One region of the Neobacillus oceani genome, then DNA from elsewhere that is predicted to be linked to it. Evidence: a T-box and tRNA genes for the amino acid it is inferred to sense, from the RefSeq annotation. Region 1 holds a T-box; the other regions hold tRNA genes.
What was found. A T-box is a leader RNA that pairs with one kind of tRNA and senses whether it is charged. The one in region 1 lies ahead of ileS (isoleucine--tRNA ligase), so its partner is inferred to be a tRNA-Ile.
Positions count from the first base shown of each region.

Region 2: it encodes a tRNA-Ile, which carries the amino acid that the T-box ahead of ileS (isoleucine--tRNA ligase) is inferred to sense. The anticodon was not compared.
Region 3: it encodes a tRNA-Ile, which carries the amino acid that the T-box ahead of ileS (isoleucine--tRNA ligase) is inferred to sense. The anticodon was not compared.

Region 1 is NZ_CP143543.1:1,800,759-1,805,042, forward strand. It holds gene V1499_RS09020 (RNA-binding protein) at 60-833, shown strand; gene V1499_RS09025 (DivIVA domain-containing protein) at 967-1,482, shown strand; T-box leader at 1,534-1,773, shown strand; gene ileS (isoleucine--tRNA ligase) at 1,847-4,284, shown strand, end outside.
Region 2 is NZ_CP143543.1:41,674-45,957, forward strand. It holds gene V1499_RS00195 (YaaL family protein) at 1-51, shown strand, start outside; gene V1499_RS00200 (pro-sigmaK processing inhibitor BofA family protein) at 131-397, shown strand; rRNA gene V1499_RS00205 (16S ribosomal RNA) at 742-2,293, shown strand; tRNA gene V1499_RS00210 (tRNA-Ile) at 2,399-2,475, shown strand; tRNA gene V1499_RS00215 (tRNA-Ala) at 2,493-2,568, shown strand; rRNA gene V1499_RS00220 (23S ribosomal RNA) at 2,692-4,284, shown strand, end outside.
Region 3 is NZ_CP143543.1:8,713-12,996, forward strand. It holds gene gyrA (DNA gyrase subunit A) at 1-509, shown strand, start outside; rRNA gene V1499_RS00040 (16S ribosomal RNA) at 849-2,400, shown strand; tRNA gene V1499_RS00045 (tRNA-Ile) at 2,506-2,582, shown strand; tRNA gene V1499_RS00050 (tRNA-Ala) at 2,600-2,675, shown strand; rRNA gene V1499_RS00055 (23S ribosomal RNA) at 2,799-4,284, shown strand, end outside.

The DNA.
Region 1 (4,284 bases):
GGCTGGCTCAGGCGGCCAGTCTTTTTGATTGAGGGACTTTTGATTCTAGGAGCAAATACATGAATATTTACCAGCACTTCAGGCCTTCGGAAAGGGAGTTCATCGATCAGGCGCTGCAATGGAAGAGCCAGGTGGAAACTTCCTATGCGATGAAATTGACCGACTTTCTCGATCCAAGGGAGCAGCATATTCTTAAAACACTGATCGGTGAGAACGGAGAAGTCCGGGTCCAATTTTCTGGAGGCACCGAAAATGCCGAACGAAGACGGGCGCTTTTGCTTCCCGACTATGCCGTAGCAGGGCAGGAAGAATTCCAAATCAGCCTGATGGATATCCGGTACCCTTCGAAATTTGTTTCAATCGAACATCCCCAGGTCCTGGGGAGCCTAATGTCAATTGGACTCAAAAGGGGGAAATACGGGGACATCCTGATGGGAGAAGGAAAAGCTCAATTTTTTTGCGCCTCCGAAGTGGCGGATTTCGTGAAAATGCAGCTGGAGTCAATCGGAAGAGCCTCGGTAGGCGTCAGTGAAATTCCGATTGGGCAGGCGCTTCAGCCGGCTGAAACTTGGTCCGAAGAATCGATGACCGTAAGTTCGCTGAGGCTCGACGCTGTACTGGCCGCCATCCATCATTTATCGAGGCAAAAAGCCCAGCTCTTCATCCAACAGGGGCTTGTCAAGGTAAATTGGGCAGAGGCTGTGAATCCCGCTTTCGAGTTGGGAGAGGGCGATATGATTTCTGTCCGGGGATATGGCCGCGCAAGGGTGCTTTCGATTGAGGGGAAAACTAAAAAAGAAAAATGGCGGATTGTCGCCGGAAAACAAAAATAATTTTAAAGCGATATGCAGGAAAATGCCTGTTCCTGTCGAATTAACTAGTAGATAAATACATAGCAAACAAGCAGGGAGCGAAAATCGAGCCCTCCTGCATAAAGATTATACTCAATTTAAGGGAGGTTGCGGTATGCCATTAACACCATTGGATATTCACAATAAGGAATTCACAAAGGGATTCCGGGGATATGATGAAGACGAAGTAAACGAATTTCTCGATCAAGTGATCAAGGATTATGAACTGATCCTTCGTGAAAAAAAGGAATTGGAAGAGCGCCTGAATGATATGAATGACCGTCTCGGCCATTTTACCAACATTGAGGAAACGCTGAACAAATCCATTATCATCGCCCAGGAAGCGGCCGAGGAAGTTAAGCGGATTGCCCAGAAGGAAGCAAAGCTTATCATCAAGGAAGCCGAGAAGAACGCGGACAGGATTGTAAACGAGTCCCTGTCGAAAGCCCGTAAAATCGCCCTTGAAATTGAAGACCTGAAGAAACAATCCAAAGTATTCAGGACTCGTTTCAAAATGCTCATCGAAGCGCAGCTTGATATGATCAACAACGACGACTGGGATCACCTGCTCGACTACAAGCTGGATGCGACCGAGCTGAAGGCAACGGAGGAAGAGGACTCGCTCGCTTGACGGATGCCTTCCTTATGGCATATAATTTCCTAATATAAGAATTGAAAAGACTAACAGGCAATGAAAGGGACAGTACAATTTCACAAGCTTTTTTTAGCGAGCCGGGAATGGTGGGAGCCGGCAAAAGCAGGAAATTGGAAAATCACCCAAGAGTCCCGCACTGAAAGGCTTAAGTAAAGCCTAGTAAGCTGCGGCGCCAATTCCACGTTACGGATGTTTGAGCGGGCGGCGTGTTACTATGCTGCCTATCAGGGTGGTACCGCGGGAAAGCAAAACCTTCTCGTCCCTATTTGGGACGGGGAGGTTTTTTATTTTTACCAAAACGTCCCTAATAAATGGCATGTAAGTTCAGGAGGAAAAGAAAATGGATTACAAAGACACATTGTTGATGCCGAAAACGGATTTTCCAATGCGCGGCAACCTTCCAAAAAGGGAGCCGGAAATCCAGGCGAAATGGGAAGAACAGAATATTTATAAAAAAGTACAGGAGCGGACAAAAGGCCGCCCGATGTACGTTCTGCATGACGGCCCACCGTATGCGAACGGCGATATCCATATGGGCCATGCCCTCAACAAAATCCTGAAGGATATCATTGTCCGCCACAAGTCCATGACAGGCTACAATGCCCCGTATGTGCCAGGATGGGATACTCATGGCCTGCCAATCGAACAGGCATTGGCGAATAAGGGGGTTAAGCGTAAGGAAATGACCGTAGCCGAATTCAGGCAGCTTTGCACCGAATACGCGCTTGGCCAAATCGACAGCCAGCGGACGCAATTCAAGCGGCTAGGAGTCAGGGGGGATTGGGAAAACCCATATATCACCCTAAAACCTGAATATGAGGCGCAGCAAATTAAAGTATTCGGGGAAATGGCGAAAAAAGGCTATATTTACAAGGGCCTCAAGCCAGTTTACTGGTCACCTTCAAGTGAATCCGCTCTAGCTGAGGCGGAAATCGAATACAAAGATAAAAAATCTCCATCTATATATGTGGCATTTAAAGTGAAAGACGGCAAAGGTGTCCTTGATACGGATACGAGCATTGTAGTCTGGACAACAACCCCCTGGACCATTCCAGCCAACCTAGGGATTTCTGTACATCCTGATCTCGTTTACGCGGTTGTTTCGGTAAACGGACAGAAATATGTTGTTGCCGAGGCGCTTCTTGAGTCAGTGGCAAAAGAAATTGGATGGGATTCCTATGAAGTTGCCCGGAAGGTAAAAGGCAGCGAGCTTGAGTATATTACAGCAGCCCATCCGCTTTACGCCCGCGATTCCCTTGTCATGCTTGGTGAACATGTAACTACTGATGCAGGGACCGGGTGTGTGCACACAGCTCCTGGCCACGGGGAAGATGACTTCCATGTAGGCCAGAAATATGGGCTTGGCGTGCTTTGCCCTGTGGATGACAAAGGCTATATGACAGCCGAGGCGGAAGGTTTGGAAGGCCTTTTTTATGATGAAGCAAATAAGCCAATCACACAGGCACTTGACGAAGCGGGAGCCCTGCTGAAACTATCGTTCATTACCCACTCCTATCCGCACGACTGGCGGACAAAAAAGCCGGTTATTTACCGGGCAACCGCCCAGTGGTTCGCTTCCATTAAGGACTTCCGGAACGAACTGCTTGAAGCGGTTAAAGAAACGGAATGGGTTCCGGCGTGGGGGGAAACACGCCTGTTCAATATGGTCCGCGACCGAGGCGACTGGTGTATTTCCCGCCAGCGTGTCTGGGGCGTGCCGATTCCCGTTTTCTACGCTGAAAATGGCGAACCTGTCATTACGGATGAAACAATCGAGCATGTATCTTATTTGTTCCGTGAACACGGTTCGAATGTTTGGTTTGAAAGGGAGGCCAAGGATCTTCTCCCTGAAGGCTTTACACATCCAGGTTCTCCGAATGGGACGTTTACGAAGGAAACCGATATCATGGATGTTTGGTTCGACTCCGGTTCTTCCCATCAGGCGGTCCTTGAAGAACGGGATGACCTGCAGCGGCCGGCCGACCTCTATTTGGAAGGCTCAGACCAATACCGCGGCTGGTTCAACTCATCGCTCTCTACCGCTGTTGCCGTGACTGGCAAGGCGCCGTATAAAGGGGTCTTGAGCCATGGATTTGTCCTGGACGGGGAAGGCAGGAAAATGAGTAAGTCACTCGGAAACGTCATGATACCTGAAAAAATCATGAACCAGATGGGTGCCGACATCCTGCGCCTTTGGGTTGCTTCGGTCGATTACCAATCCGATGTGCGCGTTTCCGATGCCATCCTGAAGCAGGTTGCCGAAGTATACAGGAAAATCAGGAATACATTCCGATTCCTGCTCGGAAACCTGGCAGACTTCAATCCGGAAACAGATGCCCTTTCCTATGAACAACTGCGCGAAGTTGACCAATTCATGCTCGTGAAGCTCAACCGGCTCATCAAACAGGTGAGAACCTCTTACGATAAGTATGAATACTCGGGAATTTACCATGCGGTCAACAATTTCTGCACCCTTGACTTGAGTGCGTTCTACCTGGATTTTGCTAAAGATATTCTTTACATCGAAGCAAAGGATAACAAGGCAAGGCGTGCAATTCAAACCGTTCTTTATGAGGCGCTCGTTTCCCTTGCACAGCTCGTTTCCCCGATTTTATCCCATACAGCGGACGAGGTTTGGGAATTCATTCCGGGCGTCAAAGAGGAAAGTGTTCAACTGACCGATATGCCTGAATACAAGGAATATGACAATGCGGTAGCGCTAATGGAAAAATGGACAGCGTTTATGAAGCTCAGGGATGATGTCCTGAAAGCATTAGA
Region 2 (4,284 bases), 1.8 Mb from region 1:
TTCTTCCTTTTAAAAGAGGCAAAGTATAGAAAAATTACATTAAGGCGTTAAGTGAAGGAACTCCCGGTCTTTTTTGTGGAACTTGTACATATAATTTAGTACGAGTTTCCCGAGGAAGGGGAGTTTTTTATTGGAACCGATTTATGTTATTTCCATATTGGGGGGCTTGATCATCCTGCTCCTTATAGCTGGTGCGCCGATGAAGCCAGCCAAGCTGCTGGGGCAGACTGCGATAAAGCTTGTGATTGGTGCTCTTCTTTTGTTCTTTTTGAATACAGCTGGAAACCAGTTTGGTATTCACATTCCAATCAACCTGTTTACAACATCCATTGCAGGTTTTCTTGGAATTCCGGGCTTGGCAGCCCTTGTTGCGGTTGATATAATTGTAATTGGCTAATGCAAAAGCTTTATAAAAAAGAAATCCATAGTAAAAGGCGGATTTCTTTTTGTGTTTTTGATGGATTTAATTGGATTTATTTTCCGGGGATAAAAAACAAAAAAAGGGTTGACCAAATTATCGAAGCCCTGTAATATAGTAAAAGTCGCCGCTGAACAAAACGGCGGAATCAAAAAAAAGTTGTTGACTTTTCTTGATGCGAAATGTTATACTAATATAGTCGCTTTTGGGCGATGTGTATGAAATTGCTCTTTGAAAACTAAACAAACAAGCGTCAACAAACAATAATATAGTGATTTTCGGATCACTAGCCAACGTAACTTTATGAGCTAAACTCATACTCTTTTTTGGAGAGTTTGATCCTGGCTCAGGACGAACGCTGGCGGCGTGCCTAATACATGCAAGTCGAGCGGAAGTTTCGAAAGCTTGCTTTTGGAACTTTAGCGGCGGACGGGTGAGTAACACGTGGGCAACCTGCCTGTAAGACTGGGATAACTTCGGGAAACCGGAGCTAATACCGGATAATCCTTTCCAACTCATGTTGGGAAGCTGAAAGACGGTTTCGGCTGTCACTTACAGATGGGCCCGCGGCGCATTAGCTAGTTGGTGGGGTAATGGCCCACCAAGGCGACGATGCGTAGCCGACCTGAGAGGGTGATCGGCCACACTGGGACTGAGACACGGCCCAGACTCCTACGGGAGGCAGCAGTAGGGAATCTTCCGCAATGGACGAAAGTCTGACGGAGCAACGCCGCGTGAGCGAAGAAGGCCTTCGGGTCGTAAAGCTCTGTTGTCAGGGAAGAACAAGTACCGGAGTAACTGCCGGTACCTTGACGGTACCTGACCAGAAAGCCACGGCTAACTACGTGCCAGCAGCCGCGGTAATACGTAGGTGGCAAGCGTTGTCCGGAATTATTGGGCGTAAAGCGCGCGCAGGCGGCCTCTTAAGTCTGATGTGAAAGCCCACGGCTCAACCGTGGAGGGTCATTGGAAACTGGGGGGCTTGAGTGCAGAAGAGGAGAGCGGAATTCCACGTGTAGCGGTGAAATGCGTAGAGATGTGGAGGAACACCAGTGGCGAAGGCGGCTCTCTGGTCTGTAACTGACGCTGAGGCGCGAAAGCGTGGGGAGCGAACAGGATTAGATACCCTGGTAGTCCACGCCGTAAACGATGAGTGCTAAGTGTTAGAGGGTTTCCGCCCTTTAGTGCTGCAGCAAACGCATTAAGCACTCCGCCTGGGGAGTACGGCCGCAAGGCTGAAACTCAAAGGAATTGACGGGGGCCCGCACAAGCGGTGGAGCATGTGGTTTAATTCGAAGCAACGCGAAGAACCTTACCAGGTCTTGACATCCTCTGACACTCCTGGAGACAGGACGTTCCCCTTCGGGGGACAGAGTGACAGGTGGTGCATGGTTGTCGTCAGCTCGTGTCGTGAGATGTTGGGTTAAGTCCCGCAACGAGCGCAACCCTTGATCTTAGTTGCCAGCATTCAGTTGGGCACTCTAAGGTGACTGCCGGTGACAAACCGGAGGAAGGTGGGGATGACGTCAAATCATCATGCCCCTTATGACCTGGGCTACACACGTGCTACAATGGATGGTACAAAGGGCAGCGAAGCCGCGAGGTGGAGCCAATCCCATAAAACCATTCTCAGTTCGGATTGCAGGCTGCAACTCGCCTGCATGAAGCCGGAATCGCTAGTAATCGCGGATCAGCATGCCGCGGTGAATACGTTCCCGGGCCTTGTACACACCGCCCGTCACACCACGGGAGTTTGTAACACCCGAAGTCGGTGGGGTAACCGCAAGGAGCCAGCCGCCTAAGGTGGGACAGATGACTGGGGTGAAGTCGTAACAAGGTAGCCGTATCGGAAGGTGCGGCTGGATCACCTCCTTTCTAAGGATATTGCCTTCGGGCAATCGGAATGCGGACCTCTTGGTCCGTAAGTTGACCGCTTGTTTGTTTAGTTTTGAGGGAGCAATCCTTCTTGAATAATGATGTGGGCCTATAGCTCAGCTGGTTAGAGCGCACGCCTGATAAGCGTGAGGTCGATGGTTCGAGTCCATTTAGGCCCACCATTCATGTTCTATAATATGGGGCCTTAGCTCAGCTGGGAGAGCGCCTGCTTTGCACGCAGGAGGTCAGCGGTTCGATCCCGCTAGGCTCCACCAATCGTCTTTATGACGAACTTCGTTCCTTGAAAACTGGATAATGTTAAGAAGAAGTAACCAAGAAGAACCGAGTGATCGCCATTTTAGTTTTCTCTCTGGTAAACAGAGTGGAATGACCTTTTAGGTTAAGTTAGAAAGGGCGCACGGTGGATGCCTTGGCACTAGGAGCCGATGAAGGACGGGACTAACACCGATATGCTCCGGGGAGCTGTAAGTGAGCTTTGATCCGGAGATTTCCGAATGGGGAAACCCGCCATCCGTAATGGGGTGGCATCTTTACCTGAATCCATAGGGTATTGAAGGCAGACCCGGGGAACTGAAACATCTAAGTACCCGGAGGAAGAGAAAGCAAACGCGATTCCCCAAGTAGCGGCGAGCGAAACGGGACATAGCCCAAACCGGAAGGCTTGCCTTCCGGGGTTGTAGGACACTCTACATGGAGTTACAAAGGAACGGGGTAGGCGAAGAGGCCTGGAAAGGCCTGCCGGAGAAGGTAAAAGCCCTGTAGCTGAAACTTCGTTCCCTCCTGAGTGGATCCTGAGTACGGCCGGACACGTGAAATCCGGTCGGAATCCGGGAGGACCATCTCCCAAGGCTAAATACTCCCTAGTGACCGATAGTGAACCAGTACCGTGAGGGAAAGGTGAAAAGCACCCCGGAAGGGGAGTGAAAGAGATCCTGAAACCGTGTGCCTACAAGTAGTCAGAGCCCGTTCATGGGTGATGGCGTGCCTTTTGTAGAATGAACCGGCGAGTTACGGTCCCATGCAAGGTTAAGCCGAAGAGGCGGAGCCGCAGCGAAAGCGAGTCTGAATAGGGCGAATGAGTATGTGGCCGTAGACCCGAAACCAGGTGATCTACCCATGTCCAGGTTGAAGTCCAGGTAACACTGGATGGAGGACCGAACCCACGTACGTTGAAAAGTGCGGGGATGAGGTGTGGGTAGCGGTGAAATTCCAATCGAACCTGGAGATAGCTGGTTCTCTCCGAAATAGCTTTAGGGCTAGCCTCACGTTGTAAGAGTCTTGGAGGTAGAGCACTGTTTGGACTAGGGGCCCCCATCGGGTTACCGAATTCAGACAAACTCCGAATGCCAAAGACTTATCCGTGGGAGTCAGACTGCGAGTGATAAGATCCGTAGTCAAGAGGGAAACAGCCCAGACCACCAGCTAAGGTCCCAAAGTATACGTTAAGTGGAAAAGGATGTGGAGTTGCTTAGACAACCAGGATGTTGGCTTAGAAGCAGCCACCATTTAAAGAGTGCGTAATAGCTCACTGGTCGAGTGACTCTGCGCCGAAAATGTACCGGGGCTAAACGTATCACCGAAGCTGTGGATTGACATCTTCGATGTCAGTGGTAGGAGAGCGTTCCAAGGGCGTTGAAGCAGGACCGGAAGGACCTGTGGAGCGTTTGGAAGTGAGAATGCCGGTATGAGTAGCGAAAGATGGGTGAGAATCCCATCCACCGAATGCCTAAGGTTTCCTGAGGAAGGCTCGTCCGCTCAGGGTTAGTCGGGACCTAAGCCGAGGCCGAAAGGCGTAGGCGATGGACAACAGGTTGATATTCCTGTACCACCTCTTCATCGTTTGAGCAATGGGGGGACGCAGGAGGATAGGGTAAGCGCACTGTCGGATATGTGCGTCTAAGCAGTTAGGCTGGAAAGCAGGCAAATCCGCTTTCCGTGACGGCTGAGCTGTGACAGCGAGGGAAATTTAG
Region 3 (4,284 bases), 1.8 Mb from region 1:
TAAAAGGAATTACGCTTGATCCTGATGATGAAGTCATCGGGATGGAAGTCCTTGAAGAAGGCACGGATGTGCTTGTCGTAACAAGCAAAGGATATGGAAAGCGGACTGCCGCAGCCGAATACCGTATCCAGGGCCGTGGAGGAAAAGGTATTAAGACAGCAAACGTAACTGAACGGAACGGTGAACTCGTTTCAATGAAAACTGTTACGGGTGAGGAAGACCTTATGCTCATTACAACTAGCGGGGTGCTTATCCGTATCCCGGTTGACAGCATATCGAAGGTAGGAAGGAACACAATCGGTGTCAAGCTGATCAACATTAAAGATAATGAAAGTGTGGCAACGGTTGCGAAAGTAGAAAGGGAAGAAGAAAAGCCCGAAGACGAATCCGGTGCAGCAGTTGAAGCTACGCATACAGATGAAGATATTGTCGTAACTGAGGTTGTCGAATTGGATGAGCCTGCAGGAAGCCTGGACCAAGATCCAGAAGAAGAGAGCGGCGAAGAATAAGCGTCAAATGCTAAATTAAAGCGGGAAGCCGGATTATGGCTTCCCGTTTTTCAATAACTTTTTAAAGGAATTATCAGAAATAACTTTCTGTTTTAAAAGGTATTGCCTGTTTGCCGGGTTGCTGATATAATCACAAAGGTCGGCTTGAGTTATTAACACTGAGAAGTTAAATATTTAATAAAAAGTATTGACGTTAACCAGCTGATATGATATATTATTAAAGTCGCTGTTGGGCGACAATTGCTCTTTGAAAACTAAACAAACAAGCGTCAACAAACAATAATATAGTGATCTTCGGATCACTAGCCAACGTAACTTTATGAGCTAAACTCATACTCTTTTTTGGAGAGTTTGATCCTGGCTCAGGACGAACGCTGGCGGCGTGCCTAATACATGCAAGTCGAGCGGAAGTTTCAAAAGCTTGCTTTTGGAACTTTAGCGGCGGACGGGTGAGTAACACGTGGGCAACCTGCCTGTAAGACTGGGATAACTTCGGGAAACCGGAGCTAATACCGGATAATCCTTTCTAACACATGTTGGAAAGCTGAAAGACGGTTTCGGCTGTCACTTACAGATGGGCCCGCGGCGCATTAGCTAGTTGGTGGGGTAATGGCCCACCAAGGCGACGATGCGTAGCCGACCTGAGAGGGTGATCGGCCACACTGGGACTGAGACACGGCCCAGACTCCTACGGGAGGCAGCAGTAGGGAATCTTCCGCAATGGACGAAAGTCTGACGGAGCAACGCCGCGTGAGCGAAGAAGGCCTTCGGGTCGTAAAGCTCTGTTGTCAGGGAAGAACAAGTACCGGAGTAACTGCCGGTACCTTGACGGTACCTGACCAGAAAGCCACGGCTAACTACGTGCCAGCAGCCGCGGTAATACGTAGGTGGCAAGCGTTGTCCGGAATTATTGGGCGTAAAGCGCGCGCAGGCGGCCTCTTAAGTCTGATGTGAAAGCCCACGGCTCAACCGTGGAGGGTCATTGGAAACTGGGGGGCTTGAGTGCAGAAGAGGAGAGCGGAATTCCACGTGTAGCGGTGAAATGCGTAGAGATGTGGAGGAACACCAGTGGCGAAGGCGGCTCTCTGGTCTGTAACTGACGCTGAGGCGCGAAAGCGTGGGGAGCGAACAGGATTAGATACCCTGGTAGTCCACGCCGTAAACGATGAGTGCTAAGTGTTAGAGGGTTTCCGCCCTTTAGTGCTGCAGCAAACGCATTAAGCACTCCGCCTGGGGAGTACGGCCGCAAGGCTGAAACTCAAAGGAATTGACGGGGGCCCGCACAAGCGGTGGAGCATGTGGTTTAATTCGAAGCAACGCGAAGAACCTTACCAGGTCTTGACATCCTCTGACACTCCTGGAGACAGGACGTTCCCCTTCGGGGGACAGAGTGACAGGTGGTGCATGGTTGTCGTCAGCTCGTGTCGTGAGATGTTGGGTTAAGTCCCGCAACGAGCGCAACCCTTGATCTTAGTTGCCAGCATTCAGTTGGGCACTCTAAGGTGACTGCCGGTGACAAACCGGAGGAAGGTGGGGATGACGTCAAATCATCATGCCCCTTATGACCTGGGCTACACACGTGCTACAATGGATGGTACAAAGGGCAGCGAAGCCGCGAGGTGGAGCCAATCCCATAAAACCATTCTCAGTTCGGATTGCAGGCTGCAACTCGCCTGCATGAAGCCGGAATCGCTAGTAATCGCGGATCAGCATGCCGCGGTGAATACGTTCCCGGGCCTTGTACACACCGCCCGTCACACCACGGGAGTTTGTAACACCCGAAGTCGGTGGGGTAACCGCAAGGAGCCAGCCGCCTAAGGTGGGACAGATGACTGGGGTGAAGTCGTAACAAGGTAGCCGTATCGGAAGGTGCGGCTGGATCACCTCCTTTCTAAGGATATTGCCTTCGGGCAATCGGAATGCGGACCTCTTGGTCCGTAAGTTGACTGCTTGTTTGTTTAGTTTTGAGGGAGCAATCCTTCTTGAATAATGATGTGGGCCTATAGCTCAGCTGGTTAGAGCGCACGCCTGATAAGCGTGAGGTCGATGGTTCGAGTCCATTTAGGCCCACCATTCATGTTCTATAATATGGGGCCTTAGCTCAGCTGGGAGAGCGCCTGCTTTGCACGCAGGAGGTCAGCGGTTCGATCCCGCTAGGCTCCACCAATCGTCTTTATGACGAACTTCGTTCCTTGAAAACTGGATAATGTTAAGAAGAAGTAACCAAGAAGAACCGAGTGATCGCCATTTTAGTTTTCTCTCTGGTAAACAGAGTGGAATGACCTTTTAGGTTAAGTTAGAAAGGGCGCACGGTGGATGCCTTGGCACTAGGAGCCGATGAAGGACGGGACTAACACCGATATGCTCCGGGGAGCTGTAAGTGAGCTTTGATCCGGAGATTTCCGAATGGGGAAACCCGCCATCCGTAATGGGGTGGCATCTTTACCTGAATCCATAGGGTATTGAAGGCAGACCCGGGGAACTGAAACATCTAAGTACCCGGAGGAAGAGAAAGCAAACGCGATTCCCCAAGTAGCGGCGAGCGAAACGGGACATAGCCCAAACCGGAAGGCTTGCCTTCCGGGGTTGTAGGACACTCTACATGGAGTTACAAAGGAACGGGGTAGGCGAAGAGGCCTGGAAAGGCCTGCCGGAGAAGGTAAAAGCCCTGTAGCTGAAACTTCGTTCCCTCCTGAGTGGATCCTGAGTACGGCCGGACACGTGAAATCCGGTCGGAATCCGGGAGGACCATCTCCCAAGGCTAAATACTCCCTAGTGACCGATAGTGAACCAGTACCGTGAGGGAAAGGTGAAAAGCACCCCGGAAGGGGAGTGAAAGAGATCCTGAAACCGTGTGCCTACAAGTAGTCAGAGCCCGTTCATGGGTGATGGCGTGCCTTTTGTAGAATGAACCGGCGAGTTACGGTCCCATGCAAGGTTAAGCCGAAGAGGCGGAGCCGCAGCGAAAGCGAGTCTGAATAGGGCGAATGAGTATGTGGCCGTAGACCCGAAACCAGGTGATCTACCCATGTCCAGGTTGAAGTCCAGGTAACACTGGATGGAGGACCGAACCCACGTACGTTGAAAAGTGCGGGGATGAGGTGTGGGTAGCGGTGAAATTCCAATCGAACCTGGAGATAGCTGGTTCTCTCCGAAATAGCTTTAGGGCTAGCCTCACGTTGTAAGAGTCTTGGAGGTAGAGCACTGTTTGGACTAGGGGCCCCCATCGGGTTACCGAATTCAGACAAACTCCGAATGCCAAAGACTTATCCGTGGGAGTCAGACTGCGAGTGATAAGATCCGTAGTCAAGAGGGAAACAGCCCAGACCACCAGCTAAGGTCCCAAAGTATACGTTAAGTGGAAAAGGATGTGGAGTTGCTTAGACAACCAGGATGTTGGCTTAGAAGCAGCCACCATTTAAAGAGTGCGTAATAGCTCACTGGTCGAGTGACTCTGCGCCGAAAATGTACCGGGGCTAAACGTATCACCGAAGCTGTGGATTGACATCTTCGATGTCAGTGGTAGGAGAGCGTTCCAAGGGCGTTGAAGCAGGACCGGAAGGACCTGTGGAGCGCTTGGAAGTGAGAATGCCGGTATGAGTAGCGAAAGATGGGTGAGAATCCCATCCACCGAATGCCTAAGGTTTCCTGAGGAAGGCTCGTCCGCTCAGGGTTAGTCGGGACCTAAGCCGAGGCCGAAAGGCGTAGGCGATGGACAACAGGTTGATATTCCTGTACCACCTCTTCATCGTTTGAGCAATGGGGGGACGCAGGA